3 regions of the Streptomyces sp. DG2A-72 genome follow, and region 1 is predicted to be linked to each of the others. Evidence: riboswitches for the same ligand, from Rfam matches in the RefSeq annotation. Region 1 holds a riboswitch; each other region holds the start of a gene.
The links. Region 1 has a riboswitch for cobalamin ahead of metE (5-methyltetrahydropteroyltriglutamate--homocysteine S-methyltransferase). Riboswitches for the same ligand answer to the same signal wherever they lie in the genome.
Positions count from the first base shown of each region.

Region 2: linked by a shared signal. The riboswitch ahead of QQY66_RS15325 (iron ABC transporter permease) and the one ahead of metE (5-methyltetrahydropteroyltriglutamate--homocysteine S-methyltransferase) in region 1 are both predicted to bind cobalamin.
Region 3: linked by a shared signal. The riboswitch ahead of QQY66_RS32505 (ribonucleoside-diphosphate reductase subunit alpha) and the one ahead of metE (5-methyltetrahydropteroyltriglutamate--homocysteine S-methyltransferase) in region 1 are both predicted to bind cobalamin.

Region 1 covers NZ_JASTLC010000001.1:8,429,041-8,435,522, forward strand. The annotation lists gene QQY66_RS40025 (GTP-binding protein) at 1-19, opposite strand, end outside; gene metE (5-methyltetrahydropteroyltriglutamate--homocysteine S-methyltransferase) at 142-2,460, opposite strand; cobalamin riboswitch at 2,611-2,835, opposite strand; partial or broken gene QQY66_RS40035 (SpoIIE family protein phosphatase) at 2,834-4,472, opposite strand; gene QQY66_RS40040 (bifunctional 2-polyprenyl-6-hydroxyphenol methylase/3-demethylubiquinol 3-O-methyltransferase UbiG) at 4,755-5,372, opposite strand; gene QQY66_RS40045 (SigE family RNA polymerase sigma factor) at 5,490-5,996, shown strand; gene QQY66_RS40050 (hypothetical protein) at 6,007-6,482, shown strand, end outside.
Region 2 covers NZ_JASTLC010000001.1:3,197,407-3,203,888, forward strand. The annotation lists gene QQY66_RS15285 (isoprenyl transferase) at 1-552, opposite strand, end outside; gene recO (DNA repair protein RecO) at 587-1,333, opposite strand; gene QQY66_RS50385 (hypothetical protein) at 1,330-1,461, opposite strand; gene QQY66_RS15300 (hypothetical protein) at 1,490-1,705, opposite strand; gene QQY66_RS15305 (hypothetical protein) at 1,702-1,908, opposite strand; gene QQY66_RS15310 (helix-turn-helix transcriptional regulator) at 2,025-2,858, shown strand; gene QQY66_RS15315 (DUF397 domain-containing protein) at 2,840-3,115, shown strand; partial or broken gene QQY66_RS15320 (DNA-binding protein) at 3,213-3,332, opposite strand; cobalamin riboswitch at 3,351-3,500, shown strand; gene QQY66_RS15325 (iron ABC transporter permease) at 3,600-4,640, shown strand; gene QQY66_RS15330 (ABC transporter ATP-binding protein) at 4,642-5,409, shown strand; gene QQY66_RS15335 (ABC transporter substrate-binding protein) at 5,422-6,414, shown strand.
Region 3 covers NZ_JASTLC010000001.1:6,824,833-6,831,314, forward strand. The annotation lists gene QQY66_RS32490 (GlxA family transcriptional regulator) at 1-926, opposite strand, end outside; gene QQY66_RS32500 (ribonucleotide-diphosphate reductase subunit beta) at 1,145-2,158, opposite strand; gene QQY66_RS32505 (ribonucleoside-diphosphate reductase subunit alpha) at 2,158-4,506, opposite strand; cobalamin riboswitch at 4,605-4,778, opposite strand; gene QQY66_RS32510 (GNAT family N-acetyltransferase) at 4,821-5,321, opposite strand; gene mctP (monocarboxylate uptake permease MctP) at 5,396-6,482, opposite strand, start outside.

The DNA of each region.
Region 1 (6,482 bases):
ACGGCGCAAGGGAAGGCATGGCGGATCTCCTGGGTGGGCGAGCACCGTCACGCTACATGAAAATGGATTCCATTACTACGGCCGGTTCGCCGGACCCGGCCGGGGCGCGCGGGGCGGCCCCGGCCGGTGGGAGGCAGGTGGTCAGGGCGTGGGCAGTTCGGCGCGGACCGTGCGGGCCGCGGTGACCAGGTTCTCCAGTGAGGAACGGGTCTCCGGCCAGGCTCGGGTCTTCAGGCCGCAGTCGGGATTGACCCACAGCCGGTCGGCGGGGATCGCCTTCAGGGCGGTGCGCAGGAGTTCGGCCGCTTCCTCGGCGCTCGGCACGCGCGGGGAGTGGATGTCGTACACGCCGGGTCCGGCCTCGCGCGGATAGCCGTGGCCGGCGAGTTCGCGGGCGACCTGCATATGGGAGCGGGCCGCCTCCAGGCTGATGACGTCCGCGTCGAGGTCGTCGATGGCCTGGACGATGTCGCCGAACTCGGCGTAGCACATGTGGGTGTGGATCTGCGTGTCCGGGCGCACGCCGCTCGTCGTCAGACGGAACGCCTCCGTGGCCCAGGCCAGGTAGGCGGGGTGGTCGGCGGCGCGCATCGGCAGCGTCTCGCGCAGGGCCGGTTCGTCGACCTGGATCACCGAAGTGCCCGCCGCCTCAAGGTCGTTCACCTCGTCGCGGAGAGCCAGGGCGACCTGCCGGGCTGTCTCGTCGATCGGCTGGTCGTCGCGGACGAAGGACCAGGCGAGCATGGTGACCGGACCGGTGAGCATGCCCTTGACGGGGCGCGAGGTGAGGGACTGGGCGTACGTCGTCCAGCGCACCGTCATCGGCTCGGGGCGGGAGATGTCGCCGGCCAGGATCGGCGGGCGGACGTAGCGGGTGCCGTAGGACTGGACCCAGCCGTGCTGGGTGGCGAGGCAGCCGGTGAGCTGTTCGGCGAAGTACTGGACCATGTCGCCCCGTTCGGGCTCGCCGTGCACCAGAACGTCAAGCCCGGTCTTCTCCTGGAAGGAGATCACCTCCTGGATCTCCGTCCTGATCCGCTCCTCGTAGTCGGCCGTGTCGATCCGGCCCGCCTTCAAGTGCGCGCGCGCCGCGCGCAGTTCGCCGGTCTGCGGGAACGAGCCGATGGTGGTGGTCGGCAGCGGCGGCAGGCCGAGGTGGGCCCGCTGGGCGGCGGCCCGCTCGGCGTACGGCTGGCAGCGGCGGGCGTCGGCCGCGGTGACGGCCGGGGCGCGGTTCCGTACGGCCGGGTCGCGGCTGATGGGGGAGTTGGTGCGGGAGGCCAGGTCGGCGCGGTTGGCGGCGAGTTCGGCGGTGATCGCGTCGGTGCCGTGGGCGAGGCCCTTGGCGAGGGTGACGATCTCGGCGGTCTTCTGCCGGGCGAAGGCGAGCCAGCGCAGGATCTGCGGCTCGATGTCCCGCTCGGCCGCCGTGTCGAGGGGGACGTGCAGCAGGGAGCAGGAGGCCGCGACGTCGACCCGGTCGGCCAGACCCAGCAGGGTGCCGAGCGTGGTGAGCGACGCCGACAGGTCGTTGGCCCAGATGTTGCGGCCGTTGACGACACCCGCGACCAGCCGCTTGCCGGGCAGCCCGCCGACCGCGGCGAGGGCGTCCAGGTTGGCGGCGGCGGCCTCGGTGAAGTCCAGCGCGAGTCCGTCGACCGGGGCCTTGGCCAGTACCGGCAGCGCATCGCCGAGCCGGTCGAAGTACGAGGCGACCAGCAGCCTCGGCCGGTCGGTGAGGGCGCCCAGCCCTCGGTACGCCCGCTCGGCGGCGTTCAGTTCGGCCGGGGTGCGATCCTGGACGAGGGCGGGCTCGTCCAGCTGCACCCACTCGGCGCCGGCGGCGCGCAGGTCGGCGAGGACCTCGGCGTACACCGGCAGCAGCCGGTCGAGGAGGGTGATCGGGTCGAAGCCGGCGGCCACGCCGGGGGCGGGCTTGGCGAGCAGGAGGTAGGTGACGGGGCCGACCAGGACCGGTCGCGCTGTCAGGCCCAGGGTGAGGGCTTCCTTCAACTCGGCGACCTGCTTGGCGGAGTCCGCCGTGAACACCATGTCCGGGCCCAACTCCGGCACCAGATAGTGGTAGTTGGTGTCGAACCACTTCGTCATCTCCAGCGGCGCCACGTCCTGGGTGCCGCGCGCCATGGCGAAGTAGCCGTCCAGGGCGTCCGCTTCGACGGCGGCCCGGTGCCGCTCGGGGATCGCGCCGACCATGACGGTGGTGTCGAGGACGTGGTCGTAGTACGAGAAGTCACCGGTCGGTACCTCGTGGATGCCGGCGCCGGACAGTTGCCGCCAGTTGCCGCGGCGCAGTTCGGCGGCGGTGGCGCGGAGGGCGTCGGCGGTGACGCGGCCCTTCCAGTAGCCCTCGATCGCCTTCTTCAGTTCCCGGTGCTGTCCCTGGCGGGGGTAGCCGTACACGGTGGCCCGTGCTGCCGCGGCTGCGGGCTTGCTTGTCACGGAGATCTCCTTCGCGAGATGAATCCCTGAGATCCCGGAGACGGGACGAGAACGCGAAGGGTGACCAACCGGACGGCAACGGCCACTGGCCGTCCGCTCGGTGGTACGCCGACCCGCCCTCGAGGTCACCGGGATGTCCGCGCACGAGTGGTTCGCACACGGGCAGTTGGCAGGTCTTCGGACTCACGGGCACGTCTCGTCGTCGTACGAGACATCTACTGGCCGTCGCTTCCCAGGCCCGATTCATGGACCCAGTGCGTATGACGGCGGTCGTTCCCGTTCACCGCTGCGGGGCAGTCCCGGATTTTCACCGGGTTCCCTCTTGCGACGCATCCCGCCTGGCAGGCGGGGCGAACCAGCTGCGTCGGCCAGCTTAACCCGCGGGAGGCAGCGGCTGCTCGAACCACACAACCTTGCCCGTGCTCACCCGAGTTGCCCCCCAGCGCTCTGCCAGCTGGTCGACCAGGAACAGCCCGCGCCCGCCCTCGTCGCTCAGCCGGGCGTGCCGCATCCTCGGCACCACGGGCGAGTCGTCGCCCACCTCGCAGCGCAGCACGTCCGTGCAGAGGAGCCGCAGGGTGATCGGCCGGGAGGCGAAGCGCACGGCGTTGGCCACCACCTCGCTGACCATCAGCTCGGTGGACTCCAGCAGGTCGTCGAGGCCCCAGCCGTGCAGCGTCCTGCGGGTCAGCCGACGGGCCTGCCGCGCGGTCTGCGGGCGCGGAGCCATGTACCAGTAGGCGACGGTCTCCGGCAGGATGCCCTCGAACCGGGCCGCGAGCAGCGCGATGTCGTCGTCCCGGTCACCGGCGTCCAGAGGGCCGAGCGCCTGGTCGCACAGGTCTTCCAGCGTCGGCGGCGCGGATCCCGGGCCGGTCGCGCGCAGCCGGGCGCACAGCCGCTCCACCCCGGTCAGCACGTCCGAGTCGCGGGACTCGACCAGGCCGTCGGTGTACAGCAGCAGCGTCGCCCCGGTCGGCGCGTGGGTCTCGACGGACTCGAATCCGCCGCTGCCGACACCGATCGGCGCTCCGGGCGGGACGTCCAGCACCTCCACGCTGCCGTCGGGACGCAGCAGCACCGGCGGCAGATGGCCGGCGCTGGACACGATCAGCCGGTGCAGTACGGGGTTGTACAAGGCGTACAGGCAGGTCGCGGTGTGTTCGCTGCCCAGCCGTCCCGCCTGCTCGTCGAGGTGGTGCAGCACCTCGTCCGGGGGCAGGTCGAGCCCGGCCAGGGCCTGGACGCTGGTCCGCAGCTGGCCCATGATCGCGGCCGAGGTCATGGAGTGGCCCATCACATCGCCGATCACCAGGGCCACGCGGTTGCCGGGCAGCGGGGATCGCGTCGTACCAGTCCCCGCCGACCTGCGCGGTCCGCGAGGCCGGCAGATAGCGGCTGGCCAGCCGGACACCGGGCGGCTCCGGCAGCGAGGGCGGGAGCATCGTGCGCTGCAACGTGTCCGCGACGGATGCCTCGCGCTCGTACAGCATCGCCTTGTCCAGCCCGAGGGCGGTGTGGGTGGCGAGCTGGGAGGCCACCAGCAGATCGTCGCCGGTGAAGTCGGGCCGGTCGAGTCCGCGGATGAGGACGACGCTGCCCAGCGCGTGGTTGCGGCCGTGCAGCGGGGCGATGATCAGCCGTCGCCCGGGAGGTGTCGACCAGGGCATGTGCACCCTCCCGAGCAGTTCGGCCGCCGCCGCGGCGACGCCCGGGTCGTTGCCGAACACCGGCCGTCCGTCCTGCAGCAGCTTGGCGAGCAGTCCGGTGGCGGCCGGGCGTACGACCTCGGCCGCCTGCCGGGTGTGCGCGCTCGGCGCGGGTGACCCGGAGCCCCGGCCGGCGGGGGCCCGAAGGGACGCGTGGTCCACGGTGTGCAGCCGCAGGATCTCCGGGGCGGCGCCGATCTCGTCGCCTATCGGCAGGGGAGCGTACAGGTGGACGAACGCCGTGTCGGCGAACGCCGGGACGGCCGCGCGGCACAGTTCGTACAGCGTCTCGTCGAGGTTCATGCCGCGAGCGATCTGCCGGGTCGCGGCGTCGAGATAGCGGAGTCTGTCGGTCTGCGGCGGGGTGACGTCGGGTCCGTCGCCCGGTGGGCGTCCGGCGGGAACCTCCGCGGCCGGCAGCCGCACGGTCACGCCGCGGTTCTCGGAGCCGGACGGCTGCGGCCGACGCATGAGAGCAGCGGGGTCCTGCGCGCCGGGCGCAGGACCCCCGGTGTCGTCACCGGTTCCGGACTGCTTCGTCATGCGTGTCCTTCCGGACGTGCGGCCCGCGCCCCGGCGAGCGGATCAGGAGTCGTCGGGCGTGCGCCGGCAGTGCAGGAAGATCTGCACCTCGGGCTGGATGTCGGCGACCGCCGGAGCGTAGGTGTACGAGGACTCGTCGCCGATCTCGAAGCCCGCCGTCTCGACGACCTCGCGCAGCTCGTCCCTCAGGTAGCCGGAGACGCGGATGCTCCTTCCGATGAAGGGGATCGAGAAGTCGTCCACATCGGCCTCCACCATCGACAGGGCGAGCAGGCCGCCCGGACGCAGCAGATGGCGGACGGTGCGCAGGGCGAGGGGGATCTCCGCGCGCGGGAGCATGAGCAGGGAGAAGAAGGCGGCCACGCCGTCGAAGCGGCCGAGGTCCAAGGGGCCGCCGGGCCGCAGATCCGCGATGTCCGCCTGGTGGAATTCGCCGGTGGGCACATGGTCGCGGGCCAGCGTGACCATCCCGTCCGACAGGTCCACCCCGACGACTTCGAAGCCCGCTTCTGCCAGCTGGCGCGCGGTCGGGAGCCCGGTGCCGCACCCGAGGTCCAGTACCCGGGACCCGGCCGGCAGGGAGCCGATGAGCCATGCGGCCGCCGCGACCTGCCCTTCCTTGTGCGGGAAGGCCTCGTCGTAGCAATTTTTCACATTCACTTGGTTATGTGCATGCTTCGGTGTGATCCAGATCACCGGCTGTGATTGCAGCGTGGAGGGGCTGTCAGTGCCTTCTCCCTTGTGTAGGCGAGCCGGCGAGAACTGGGGACAGCGCGGATGGAACGAGATCGGGCCGGTGAGTTCGACGAGTTCGTGGCCGCCCGCTGGTCGGGGCTGTTCCACTTGGCGCGTCTGCTCACCGGAGGCGATCGGCACCGGGCCGAGGACCTGTTGCAGGAGTCCCTGGTCAAGCTGTGGTTCGTCTGGCCGAAGATCGCCGACGAGGCGCCGGAGGCCTACGTGCGCAAGGTGTTGTCGCGAGCGGCGGCTCGCTCGGCCCGGCGGCGCTGGTGGGGCGAGCGCCCCGTGGAGCAGTTGCCCGAGGTGGCGGTGACGGGCGATGTGTCCGCGACCGTGGTGGAGCGTTCCCGGCTGGAGGCCGCGCTGGCCCAACTGCCGTCCCGGCAGCGGGCCGCGGTGGTGCTGCGCTACTACCAGGACCTGCCCGAGGCACACGTCGCCCAGGTGCTGGGCTGTCCGGTCGGCACGGCCCGGTCACACGCCTCGCGTGGGGTGGCGCGGCTGCGCCGGATTCTGGCCGATGTCATCGAGCCGGTGGGGTGAGGGAGAAGTCATGGATCACTTCGAGCGGCAGTTGGCGCAGTTGATGCGCGACACCCAGGAGCACACCCCCTACGAGCCGAAGCATCAGGACCGTCTGCGGGCGGGGGTACGAGCGCGCCGCCGGGCCCGCGCGGCACAGGCGGCCGTCGGCTCCGTACTGGCGGTCGCCGGACTCGGCATCGGGCTGTTCCTGCTGCCCGACGGCCAGGTCAGGAACGAGCCCAGCGCTCCCCGCCCGCAGCCCGCCGTCAGTCCGTCGTCCCCGGCGAGCACGACCTCGCCGCCGGGACCGTCGCCGACCGCGTCCTCGTCCAGCTCGGCGGACCCGGACGGGCCTCCCCCCACCACCGCACCCCCCACGTCGACGGGGAGTGCGACCACGGACTCCGGGGATCCGTCCGCAGGCGCCACCGAGCACGGCGCCACGAGCGCGACCAGCCCGCCACCCACGGCGACGGAAGGTGTGCCGGAGACAGGGGAGCCGTC
Region 2 (6,482 bases), 5.2 Mb from region 1:
GAGCCGCCCGGCCTTCACATCCTCCGCCAGCGCCTGCGCGGCGTCGGCGATCTCGGCCCGCCCGCCGTAGTTCATGCAGAAGTACAGGGTCAGCTTGTCGTTGTCCTTGGTCTGCTCCTGGGCGATCTGGAGCTCCTTGGCGACCGACTTCCACAGCTTGGGCATCCGCCCCACCCAGCGCACCCGCACGCCCAGTTCGTCGAGCTGGTCGCGGGACTTGCGGATGAAGTCGCGGTTGAAGTTCATCAGGAAGCGCACCTCGTCGGGCGAGCGCTTCCAGTTCTCGGTGGAGAAGGCGTAGAGCGAGATCGCTCCGACGCCCATCTCGATCGAGCCCTGCAGCACGTCGAGCACACGCTCGGCACCGACCTTGTGGCCTTCCGTGCGCGGCAGCCCGCGCTCCTTGGCCCAGCGTCCGTTCCCGTCCATGACGATCGCCACATGGCGGGGGATCAGCTCGCCCGGGAGCTTCGGCGCGCGGGCACCGGACGGGTGCGGCTCCGGCGTCTTGTACTCGCGGCGTTGGCGCCCCAGGAACCCGCGTACGGCCATGTGTTTCTCGTCTCCTCGCTCCGTGCGTGTTTCGCTACTTCTCTACGTACCTGAGTGAGCGCAGTCCGCGCTCCAGGTGCCAGTGCAGGTAGGCGGAGACCAGCCCGCTGCCCTCCCGCACATACCGCGGCTCGCACGCGTCCGCGGTCTCCCAGTCTCCCGTAAGCAGCGCGCCGAGGAGTTCCAGGGTCTGCGGCGAGGGTACGACGCTCCCGCCCACCCGGCAGTCGCCGCAGACGGAGCCTCCGGAGGCCACGGAGAAGAACCGGTTCGGCCCGGGCAGCCCGCACTTCGCGCAGTCGCCGAAGCTGGGCGCGTACCCGTTGACGGCGAGCGAGCGGAGCAGGAAGGCGTCCAGGACGAGATGGGGGGCGTGCTCGCCCCGGGCGAGCGTGCGCAGGGCGCCGACGAGCAGCAGATACTGCTGGACCGCCGGCTCACCCTCGTGGTCGGTGAAGCGCTCGGCGGTCTCCAGCATGGCCGTCCCGGCGGTGTAGCGGGCGTAGTCGCTCACGATCCCGCCACCGTACGGAGCGATGGTCTCACTCTGCGTGCAAAGCGGCAGCCCGCGCCCGACCAGCTCGCTCCCCCGCGCGAAGAACTGCACATCCACATGGGAGAAGGGTTCGAGCCGCGCCCCGAACTTCGACTTCGTCCGCCGCACCCCCCGGGCCACGGCGCGTACCCGCCCGTGACCGCGGGTGAGCAGGGTGATGATGCGGTCGGCTTCCCCGAGCTTTTGCGTCCGCAAGACGATGCCGTCGTCCCGGAAGAGACTCATCGCGCACCCCCGCGGGTTTCCGGCCGGGGATCCGGGGAGTGCCCCCCGGGCGAGCACAGCATGATCCGGTCCGCCTCGCCCAGCTTCTGGGTGCGCAGGACGATGCCGTCGTCGCGGAACAGACTCATGAGGCCATTCTCGCAGTCACACCCGCTTTCAAGGGACCTCACCCCGACTGCGGGCATTGGCGTACGCCGTCGCCGCGCTGAGCCGCTCGGCCGGGGTGGCCCGGCGCACCGCGCCCGGCTCCGCGTCCCACTCCCTGCCGCCGCCGTACGGTCTCAGCTGGACATAGGGCCCCTCATGCCCCATGACGATGCCGAGCCTCCCGTTGCGGGTGTCCACGACATACGACCCGACCGGCGGCCTCACCGCAGAACCGCCGTGAGTCGCTGCGCGGCCTCGACGGAACAGCGGCCCAATTCGACGAGCGGACAGGGCGCCTCCCGCGCAAGACTTGCCGGGTCGATCCGCAGGGACGGCAGAATGATTCCTGCGTTTTTCAATGCTGCCCGCAATTCCTTCACTGCTTCCTCCGCCTCTTCGACGCAGAGCGCCGAGTGCTGTGCCTTCACGTGGTTCCCCTCCCTTTTCGGGTTTTACGCTTCGCATCTCAAGGGTGGCGCACCACATCTACACTCGGCAGGAGTCTCTGCTCTACAAGTTCGGGGCAGCACAAGGGGGTTGAACTGTGGCCAACGGTTCACGTCAGGCGGCATGGGAGTTCTTCGGCACGGAACTGAAGAGGCACCGGGAGGACAGGGGGCTCACTCAGGTCGAGTTGGGGGCGCGCGTCTTCGTCTCGGGCGCCTATATCGGCCAGTTCGAGCAGGCGATTCGAAAGCCGCAGTTGGATATCGCCCAGCGGATTGATGAGGTGCTGCAAACCGACGGTATTTTCGAGCGGTTGTGCCGGAAGCTGATTGACGACAAGCGGTACGCGGATTACTTCGCGAGGGCGGCGGAGCTGGAGCGTCTGGCGACGAAGATCTGCACGTTCGCGCCGACGCTCGTGCCGGGCCTCCTGCAGACCGCCGCGTACACGCGGGCAGTGACGCTGGCGAGCAACCCCTTCGCCACCGACTCTCACATTGAGGAGAAGATCGCGGCGCGCATCGAGCGGGCGCAGATCCTGGCCGCCGCTACAGGGCCCGTGTATTGGGCGATCCTGCACGAACACGTGCTGCGCATTCCGGTCGGCAGCGCAGGCGAGATGGCCCAGCAGTTGGACCACATCGCAGCGCTGGTACGGCAGCGGAAGGTCCTGGTCCAGGTGCTCCCGACCTCTGTTGGTGCGTACCCCCTCATGGGCCGGATGGTGCAGCTCATGGAGTTCGAGGACGCACCGCCAACCGCCTATACAGAGGCCGTGTATTCGGGGAACCTGCTGGACGATCCGGCCCTAGTGAAGCGCGTACAGGGGGCATACGATCTGCTCAGGGCCGCCGCGCTGCCGCCGGAGGCGTCCCTGGCCCTGATCGAATCGGTGGCGGAGGATCACAGACGATGCGCGAGTATGACCTGAGCAACGCACGCTGGCGCAAAAGCACATACAGCGACGACAACGGCGGCGAGTGCGTCGAGGTCGCGCACGATTTCCCCGGCGCCGCCCGCTGGCGCAAAAGCACGTACAGCGACGGCAACGGCGGCAGCTGCGTCGAGGTAGCCGACGGAGTCCCCGGTGTCGTCCCCGTCCGTGACAGCAAAGTCCCCGAGGGCGGCCCCGTCCTCCTGATCGGCTCGGCTGCCTGGACGGAGTTCATCCGCGCCGTGGCGAGGTGACCCCGGCGCCCCGCGTCAGCCGACCTTGCGCTCGGCCACCATGCGCTGAGCACCGTCGAGAAAGGCTTCGCGACCACCCGACAGCTCTTCTGCCCGCTCACGGTGCCGGAATCGCCTCGTCGGACCAGGCGCTCCAGTTCCCGGCGTTGTCTCCTGCGACCAAGAGAATCGCCGAACGCCACGGGTCGAACATGAACAGGACACGCACCTCGCTCCGGGGGCGCAGGGCGCCGAGGTCGAGCGATGACCGGTTTGCTACGCTCCCCCCGCGTCCCGTGGGGGAAGTCCGGTGAGAGTCCGGCGCTGACCCGCAACGGTAAGCGTGGCCGGCCCCGGTGGACGGTTCGCGCGAGCCCGATCACCCGCGGTTCGTGACCCTGTGACTGCTCGCCGTGGACTGCGGGAAGGGGATCGCGCGGTTCGGCCGTGCGGGCCGTCTCCTTGCTCTCGTTCATCAGGCGGCCCGAGGCGAAGGACGCCGATCGTGCGCCGAATACCCGTCGTGCCGCTGGCTCTTGGGCTGGGGCTGCTGCTCGCCCTGTCCTTGCTGTGCGGGGTGGGCCTCGGCGCCGCCGGGCTCGGCTGGGCCGACGTCTTCCGGTTCCTGTGGGCGGGGACCGGTGGCGGGACCGTCAACGCCGATGACGTCGCCGCGTACACCATCGTCTGGGAGATCCGGCTGCCCCGCGTCGTCCTCGCCGCCGTCGTCGGGGCCGGGCTCGCCGCCGTCGGGGTCGCCGTGCAGGCCATGGTGCGTAACGCCCTTGCGGATCCGTTCGTGCTGGGGATTTCGTCCGGTGCCGCTGTGGGGGCCAATGCCGTCATCCTGCTGGGTGCCTTCGCGGGGCTCGGGATGTGGGCTCTGTCCATATCCGCATTCGGGTCCGCGCTCGCCGCCATGGCGATCGTGTACGCCGTTGCCCGGTCCGGAACGCACGGGCTCACCCCGCTGCGGCTGATCCTGACCGGGACGGCTCTGGCGTACGGCTTCGAGGCCGTGACCACGGTGATGGTCTTCGGCGCCGCCCGCGGCGAGGCCGCCAGGTCCGCGATGATGTGGCTGCTCGGGAGTCTGGGCGGGGCGACCTGGGAGAAGGTGCCGATCGCCGCCGTGACCGTAGCGGCCGGGTGGGCATGGCTTGCCCGCCGCGCGGAGTCGCTGAACGCCCTGGCCATGGGCGACGAGACCGCCACGGCGCTCGGTGTACAACCGGCCCGGCTGCGGCGGGAGTTGTTCCTCGTCACCGCCGCCGTGACCGGGACCGTCGTCGCCGTCAGCGGGGCCATCGGGTTCGTCGGTCTGATGGTGCCGCACGTCGTACGGATGCTCGTCGGTGCCGATCACCGGCGCGTGCTGGTCGTGGCTCCCCTCGCCGGGGCCGTCCTGCTCGTTTGGGCGGATGTGCTGTCGCGGTTGTTGCTCGCCCCGGCCGAACTGCCGGTCGGGGTCATCACCGCCGTCGTCGGGGTGCCCGCCTTCCTGCTGCTGATGCGGCGTGGCGGCTACGCATTCGGAGGTCGTTGAGATGCGGCTCGACGTCGAGGACGTGTCCGTCGCCGCCGGTGCGGTCCGGCTGGTCGACGATCTGCGGCTCAGCGTGGACAGCGGGGCGTTCGTGGGGCTCGTCGGGCCCAACGGGAGTGGAAAGTCGACCCTGTTGCGGTGCGTGTACCGGGCCCTGCGGCCGAGCGGCGGTGCCGTGCGGCTCGACGGTGACGACGTGCACGCGATGAATCCGCGGGCCGTCGCGCGGGTGCTGGCCGCGCTGCCGCAGGAGTCGTCGTCCGAGTTCGACTTCACCGTCGCCGAGGTCGTCGGGATGGGACGGCTGCCGCATCACGGACGGACGGCCGCCGACGACCGGACCATCTGCGCCGAGGCCATGGATCTGACCGGGGTCACCCAGCTCGCCGGCCGCGGGTTCCTGTCCCTCTCCGGCGGTGAGAAGCAGCGCGTCCTCATCGCCCGGGCCCTCGCCCAGCAGCCCCGTGTCCTCGTCCTCGACGAACCCACCAACCACCTCGACATCGCACACCAGTTGGAGGTGCTGTCCCTGGTCCGGGCGAGCGGCCTGACCGCGCTCGCCGCGCTGCACGACCTCAACCTCGCCGCCGCACACTGCGATCTGCTGTACGTGATTCAGGACGGTCGGATCGTCGCGTCCGGCGTGCCACATGACGTACTCCGACCCGCCCTGCTCGCCGAGGTGTTCGGCGTACGCGCCCATCCCGTACGGCATCCGGAGACGGGCGCCGTGCAGTTGCTCTTCGACCTTCTCCCGCCGCCGGATTAAGGAACTCCCTGCATGCGTATGCCAGTTGTCGCCGTCGCCGTCTGCCTGGCCGTGCTCAGCGCGGGCTGCGGTGCCGAGGTCGCGCCCTCGCCGGACTCGAAGGCCGCGTCGTCCGTCACCCTCACCAACTGCGGGCACAAGGTGACGTACGACAAGGTCCCGGAGCGGGTCGTCACCAACGATGTCGGGATCACCGAGCTGATGTTCGCGCTCGGGCTCGAGGATCGGATGGCCGGGTTCGCGATGCCCGACGACAAGGGGGACCTGGACGGGGTTCCGTGGAAGGACGGCTACGACAAGGTGAAGTGGCTGTCGAAGGACCAGCTCACCAAGGAGAACGTCCTCGACGCCCGCGCCGACTGGGTCTTCGCCGGCTGGAACTACGGCTTCCGCGAGGACAGCGACTTCACCCCGGACGCACTGACCAAGCTCGGCATCCCCTCGTACATCCTCACCGAGTCCTGCCGCAACGGCCGTACGGAGACCTCGCGGGGCATCATGCCGCCGCTGGACGCGCTGTACGAGGACCTCACCAACCTGGGCAAGCTGTTCGGCGTGGAGAAGCGGGCGGTGGCGCTGATCGCCGACTTCAAGCGCGAGGTGGCGGAGGTGAAGGCGAAGGCACCGTCCGACTCCCCCAAGGTCTTCCTCTACGACAGCGGCGAGGACCAGCCCTTCACCTCCGGCCGCTACGCCGCGCCCGACCAGATCATCAGCGAGGCCGGCGGGAACAACGTGATGCACGACCTGAAGGACTCCTGGACGACCGTCGGCTGGGAGACCGTCGTGGAACGCAACCCCGACGTGATCGTCATCTGCGACTACGGGGACGTCAGCGCGGAGCAGAAGAAGAAGTTCCTGCTGTCTTATGCCCCGCTGCGGAACGTGTCGGCCATCAAGCACAAGCGGATCTTCACCCTGGACTATGTCGACCTGGTGGAGAGCCCGCGGAACCCGTCTGCGATCGCCCGCCTCGGGAAGTACCTGCGGACGACGACGCCCTGACTCGGAGGCCGGTACCGGTCCCGGCTCGACCGTGGTCGAATCTGCCGCCATCAGGAGTGCGGGTCACG
Region 3 (6,482 bases), 1.6 Mb from region 1:
TGCGGGGTCGTCCCGATCGACCGTACGAACTGATGGCGCAGCGCGGCCGCGGTACCGAACCCGGTTCGGGCCGCGATCGCGTCCACCGTCTCGTCCGTCGCCTCCAGCAACCGCTGGGCCAGCAGCACGCGCTGGCGCAGGATCCAGCGGTAGGGAGTCGTGCCGGTCTCCTGCTGGAAGCGGCGGGCGAAGGTGCGCGGCGACATGTGCGCCCGCGCGGCGAGCTGCTCGACGGTGACCTCCTCGTCGAGGTGCTCCTCCATCCAGACCAGCACCTCACCGACCGTGTCGCACTGCGACCGGGGCAGCGGCCGCTCGATGAACTGGGCCTGCCCGCCGTCTCGGTGCGGCGGCACGACCATGCGCCGGGCGATGGCGTTGGCGACCTCCGGCCCCTCGTTCTTGCGCACGATGTGCAGACAGGCGTCGATGCCGGCGGCCGTGCCCGCCGAGGTGATCACCGGGTCCTCGTCCACGTACAGCACATCGGGCTCGATGATCGCGCGGGGGAAGCGCCGGGCCAGCTCGTCCGCGTGCCGCCAGTGCACCGCGCACCGCCGCCCGTCGAGCAGCCCGGCGGCACCGAGGACGAAGACGCCGGAGCAGACGCTGAGCACCCGGGCACCCCGGTCCGTGGCCCTGACCAGGGCGTCGAGCAGCTCGTCCGGATAGTCCCGGCCGACGTAGTCGCTTCCCGCCGGTACGGCGATCAGATCCGCCTCGTCGAGCCGCTCAAGGCCGTACGGCGTGGAGACCGTGAACCCGGGGACATGGGTGCGCAGCGCGGGGCCCTCCGCCGAGACGACCGCGAAGTCGTACACCGGCAGCCCCTCGTCGCTGCGGTCGAGGCCGAAGACCTCGCAGACCACACCGAGTTCGAACGGATGAACGCCGTCGAGCAGGGCGACGGCCACGTTCTTCAGCATGCTGCCAGTGTGCCATTGACGCTGGCAGTAATTCGAGGGTGTACGACAGTTCTGCCACTGTCAGGAGTGTCATGCCAGTACGAGACTTACCGCATGAACACATTCCTCGAATACATGGCCGTCGTGATTCTCTTCTCCCTCCTCGGGGGTCCGGCGCTCGTGGGGGCGATCCACGAGCGCCGGATCGACCGACAGCTGAGGGAGGCGGAACGCAAGACTCAGAAGTCCTCGTCCAGGTCGACGGTGCCCTCCACCGCCACCTGGTACGCCGAAGGACGCCGCTCGAAGAAGTTGGTGAGTTCCTGAACCCCCTGCAACTCCATGAAGGAGAAGGGGTTCTCGGAGCCGTACACCGGAGCGAAACCGAGGCGGCCGAGCCGCTGGTCGGCGACGCACTCCAGGTACTGCCGCATCGATTCCGTGTTCATCCCCGGGAGGCCGTCACCACACAGGTCGCGCGCGAACTGCAGCTCGGCCTCGACGGCCTCCCTCAGCATGTCGGTGACCTGCTGCTCAAGCTGGTCGTCGAAGAGCTCCGGCTCCTCCTTGCGGACCGTGTCGACCACGTCGAACGCGAAGGACATGTGCATCGTCTCGTCGCGGAACACCCAGTTGGTGCCGGTCGCCAGGCCGTGCAGCAGACCCCGGCTGCGGAACCAGTAGACGTACGCGAAGGCACCGTAGAAGAACAGGCCCTCGATGCACGCGGCGAAGCAGATGAGGTTGAGCAGGAAGCGGCGCCGGTCGGCCTGTGTCTCCAGGCGGTCCAGCTTCTCGACCTCGTTGATCCACTTGAAGCAGAACCCGGCCTTCTCGCGGATGGACGGGATGTTCTCCACGGCGTCGAACGCGGCGGCCCTGTCTTCCGGATCGGGGAGGTAGGTGTCCAGCAGCGTCAGGTAGAACTGGACGTGGACGGCCTCCTCGAAGAGCTGGCGGCTCAAGTACAGCCGTGCCTCGGGGGAGTTGATGTGCTTGTAGAGCGTCAGCACCAGGTTGTTGGCGACGATCGAGTCACCCGTCGCGAAGAAGGCGACCAGGCGGCCGATGAGGTGCTGTTCGGCGGGCGTGAGCTTGGCGAGGTCGGTGACGTCCGAGTGGAGGTCGACCTCCTCCACGGTCCAGGTGTTCTTGATGGCGTCCCGGTAGCGCTCGTAGAAGTCGGGATAGCGCATGGGGCGCAGGGTCAGCTCGAAGCCCGGGTCGAGGAGATTCTGGTTACGGGTCGTCATTACTGGCAGGCCTCGCAGGACTCGGGGTTTTCCAGGGAGCAGGCGACGGCGTCTTCAGAGGGCACCTGCTGTACGGGGACCGTCGCTTGTGCCGCGCGGGCGATGCGGGTCGCCGGGCGGGAGCGCAGGTAGTACGTCGTCTTCAGCCCCGACTTCCAGGCGTACGCGTACATCGAGGAGAGCTTGCCGATGGTCGGCGTCTCCAGGAAGAGGTTCAGGGACTGGGACTGGTCCAGGAACGGGGTGCGGTCAGCCGCCATGTCGATCAGGCCGCGCTGCGGGATCTCCCACGCCGTGCGGTACAGCGCCCGTACGTCCGCCGGGATCCAGGCGAAGTCCTGCACCGAGCCGCCCGACTCACGCAGGGCCTCCCGCGTGCGGGCGTCCCAGACGCCGAGCGCCTTGAGTTCGTTCACCAGGTACGAGTTGACCTGGAGGAACTCGCCGGACAGGGTCTCGCGCTTGAAGAGGTTGGACACCTGCGGCTCGATGCACTCGTACACACCGGCGATGGACGCGATGGTCGCGGTGGGCGCGATCGCCAGCAGGAGGGAGTTGCGCATCCCGACCTCGGCGATGCGTTCCCGCAGGGCCGCCCAGCGCTCGGGCCAGGTGAGCTCGACGTCGTAGTGGTCGGGGTGCAGGACACCCTTGGCGGTACGGGTCTTCTGCCAGGCGGGGAGGGGCCCGTTGCGCTCGGCGAGGTCGGCGGAGGCCTCGTACGAAGCCAGCATGATGCGCTCGGCGATGCGGGTGGAGAGGGCCTTGGCCTCGGGTGAGTCGAAGGGCAGGCGCAGCTTGAAGAAGACGTCCTGCAGGCCCATCGCGCCGAGTCCGACGGGGCGCCACTTGGCGTTGGAGCGGCCCGCCTGCTCGGTCGGGTAGAAGTTGATGTCGACGACGCGGTCCAGGAAGGTGACGGCGGTGCGGACCGCCTCGTCCAGCCGCTCCCAGTCGATGTCCCCGTCGTTCACGAACGCGCCGAGGTTGACCGACCCCAGGTTGCACACCGCCGTCTCGCCGTCGTCCGTGACCTCCAGGATCTCCGTGCAGAGGTTGGAGGAGTGGACGACATGGCCCGGCTCGGCGGTCTGGTTGGCGGTGCGGTTGGCGGCGTCCTTGAAGGTCATCCAGCCGTTGCCGGTCTGCGCGAGGGTACGCATCATGCGGCCGTACAGGTCACGGGCGGGGATGGTCTTGCGCGCGAGCCCCGCGGCCTCCGCCTTCCGATAGGCGGCGTCGAACTCCTCGCCCCACAGGTCGACCAGTTCGGGCACATCGGCGGGGGAGAAGAGGGACCACACCCCGTCCGCGTTCACCCGGCGCATGAACTCGTCCGGGACCCAGTGCGCGAGGTTCAGATTGTGCGTACGGCGGGCGTCCTCACCGGTGTTGTCGCGCAGCTCCAGGAACTCCTCGATGTCGGAGTGCCAGGTCTCCAGGTACACCGCCGCCGCGCCCTTGCGCCGGCCGCCCTGGTTCACGGCGGCGACCGAGGCGTCCAGGGTCTTCAGGAACGGGACGATGCCGTTGGAGTGCCCGTTCGTGCCGCGGATCAGTGAACCGCGGGAGCGGATGCGGGAGTAGGCGATGCCGATGCCGCCCGCGTGCTTCGAGAGGCGGGCCACCTGGTGGTAGCGGTCGTAGATGGAGTCCAGCTCGTCCTTGGGGGAGTCGAGGAGGTAGCAGGACGACATCTGGGGGTGCCGGGTGCCGGAGTTGAAGAGGGTGGGGGAGGAGGGGAGGTAGTCGAGGCGGCTCATCAGCCCGTAGAGAGCGGCGACTTCGTCGACGGACCTCGCGGTGTCGTCCTCGGCGAGACCGGCGGCGACGCGCAGCATGAAGTGCTGGGGCGTCTCGATCACCTTGCGGGTGAGGGGATGCCGGAGGAGGTAGCGGCTGTGCAGGGTGCGCAGGCCGAAGTAGCCGAAGCGGTCGTTGGCCGCACGGTCGATCAGGTGGTCCAGGCGGTCCGTGTGCAGCCGTACGAACTCGGCGGTGCGGTCGGCGATGAGGCCCTCGCGGTGGCCGACGGCGACCGACTCGGAGAACGACGTGACGCCCTGCGAGGCTGCTTCGGCGGCGATGCTGATCGTCAGGAGACGGGCGGCCAACCGGGAGTACGCGGGGTCCTCCGAGATGAGGCCGGCCGCGGCCTCGGTGGCCAGCTCGCGCAACTCCGACTCGTCCGCCCGGGCCGACTTGCCGCGCAGCGCGGCGGCGGCGACCCGGCCGGGGTCGGCGTCGGGGAGGTCGGCGGTCAGCTCGGTCAGGGTCCGCAGCAGTGCGGTTCCTGGACCGTCGGTCTCCTGGATCGCTGAGGCCGGTTCGGCTGGCGCGATGGTCACGTGGGGCTCTCCCTCGCTCGGCACGGGGCCTTGCGGAGGGCAGGGGGCAGCACACGAGCGCACACGGCGTCGCGCCCACCGGCCCATTCCACGAGGCCCGGACATCGGGCGCACCGGCCGGGTGGCCGGGCGCGCTGTCGACAGGTCCTCGGACTGAATCCTGTGCACGCCGCTTCTGGGAACAGACACGCACAAGTACACCGTTGCGGGACAGTTCCGGATTCGCACCGGATTCCCCTGCGGCGACAGCGAGCATGAGCATACATCTTGTGCCGGGTTCCGGTGACACCCCTAGATGTTGTGTCGCGGTGACTTCAGAGCGTCAATTCATAAGTGAGGAGAGTGAACTCGGCGCCCGGGATCGGGTTCCAGTCGCGCTCGGGGGCACGGGTGAAGCCGAGGCGCTCGTAGATGCGGTGGGCGGCGTGCATGGTGCGCTGGGTCGACAGGACGACGGCGGTGCGCTCCGCGGTTCTCGCCCGGTCGACGCAGGCTCGTACGAGGGCTTCTCCGGCGCCTCTGCCGCGGGCCGCCCGGGCTACGGCGAGCATGCGGATCTCCGCCTCTCCCGGGCGGGCGAGGTCGGCCATGGGGCCGGGGGAGGGGACGAAGGTGACGCCGCCGAGGAGTTGGTCGCCCTGTGTGGCCACGAGGACGTCGGCCGCTGCCGCCCGCTTGGCCACGTCCTTCAGCTCACCGAGGTACCAGTCGCTCTCGCCGAACGTCAGGAGGTCGTCCTGGAGGTAGGCCTGGGCGGTGATCTCGCCGAGGGTGTCGTATTCGGTGGGTTCTACGGGCCGGATCACTATGTCCATGCAGGTGAGTGTGCCGGACAGGTACGACAACGGGCCGCCGGATTTCCCCGACGGCCCGTGCCCTGACGTACAGGTCAGTGAGCCGCGCCGGCAGTCGCCGGGGGCAGCTCCGTCTTGACTTCCGGGTCTCTCGCCGCCTCGCCCGTGTAGTCCTCCGGGCTTGTCTCGTCCACGCCCTCGGGGGCCTTCATCGCCTTCAGTACGAAGGTGAGGACGACCGTCACCACCAGGTTCAGGATGAACGCCGTCAGGCCGATGTAGCCGATCTCGCCGATGCCGGGGATCTCCTTGGAGGAGCCGCCGAAGTGCTTCTGGGTCGGGGAGGCGACGCCGTACGCGGCGACTGTGCCGTAGATCATGCCGACCGCCCAGCCGGCGAGCAGGGCCCAGCGGTGGAACCAGCGAGTGAAGAGGCCGCCGACGAGGGCCGGGAAGGTCTGGAGGATCCAGATGCCGCCGAGGAGCTGGAAGTTGATCGCGACCGTCTTGTCCATGGTCAGGACGAAGACCAGCGCGCCCACCTTCACGAGCAGGGACACCAGCTTGGAGACCTTGGTCTCCTGCGCCGGCGTGGCGTCCGGCTTGATGAAGTCCTTGTAGATGTTGCGGGTGAAGAGGTTGGCCGCCGCGATGGACATGATCGCCGCCGGCACCAGCGCGCCGATGCCGATCGCCGCGAAGGCCACGCCCGCGAACCAGTCGGGGAACATCGTCTCGAACAGCTGCGGGATCGCCAACTGGCCGTTGTCCACCTTGATTCCGGCGGCGATCGCCATGAAGCCCAGCAGACCGAGCAGGCCCAGCATCAGCGAGTACAGCGGCAGGATCGTGGAGTTGCGGCGGATGACGTCACGGCTGCGGCTGGAGAGCACGGCCGTCACCGAGTGCGGGTACATGAACAGCGCGAGCGCCGAGCCGAGGGCCAGGGTCGCGTATGTCCACTGGCCGGCGTCACCCGGGACCATCGCGCCGCGTGGCGCGCCCGTCGCCGGGTTGGTCTGGCTGAACGCGGCGCTCGCCTTGGCGAAGATGTCGTCGAACCCGCCCAGCTTGATCGGGATGTAGATGATCGCGACCGCGATGACGATGTAGATCAGCGTGTCCTTCACGAACGCGATCAGCGCCGGGGCCCGCAGACCCGAGGAGTACGTGTACGCGGCC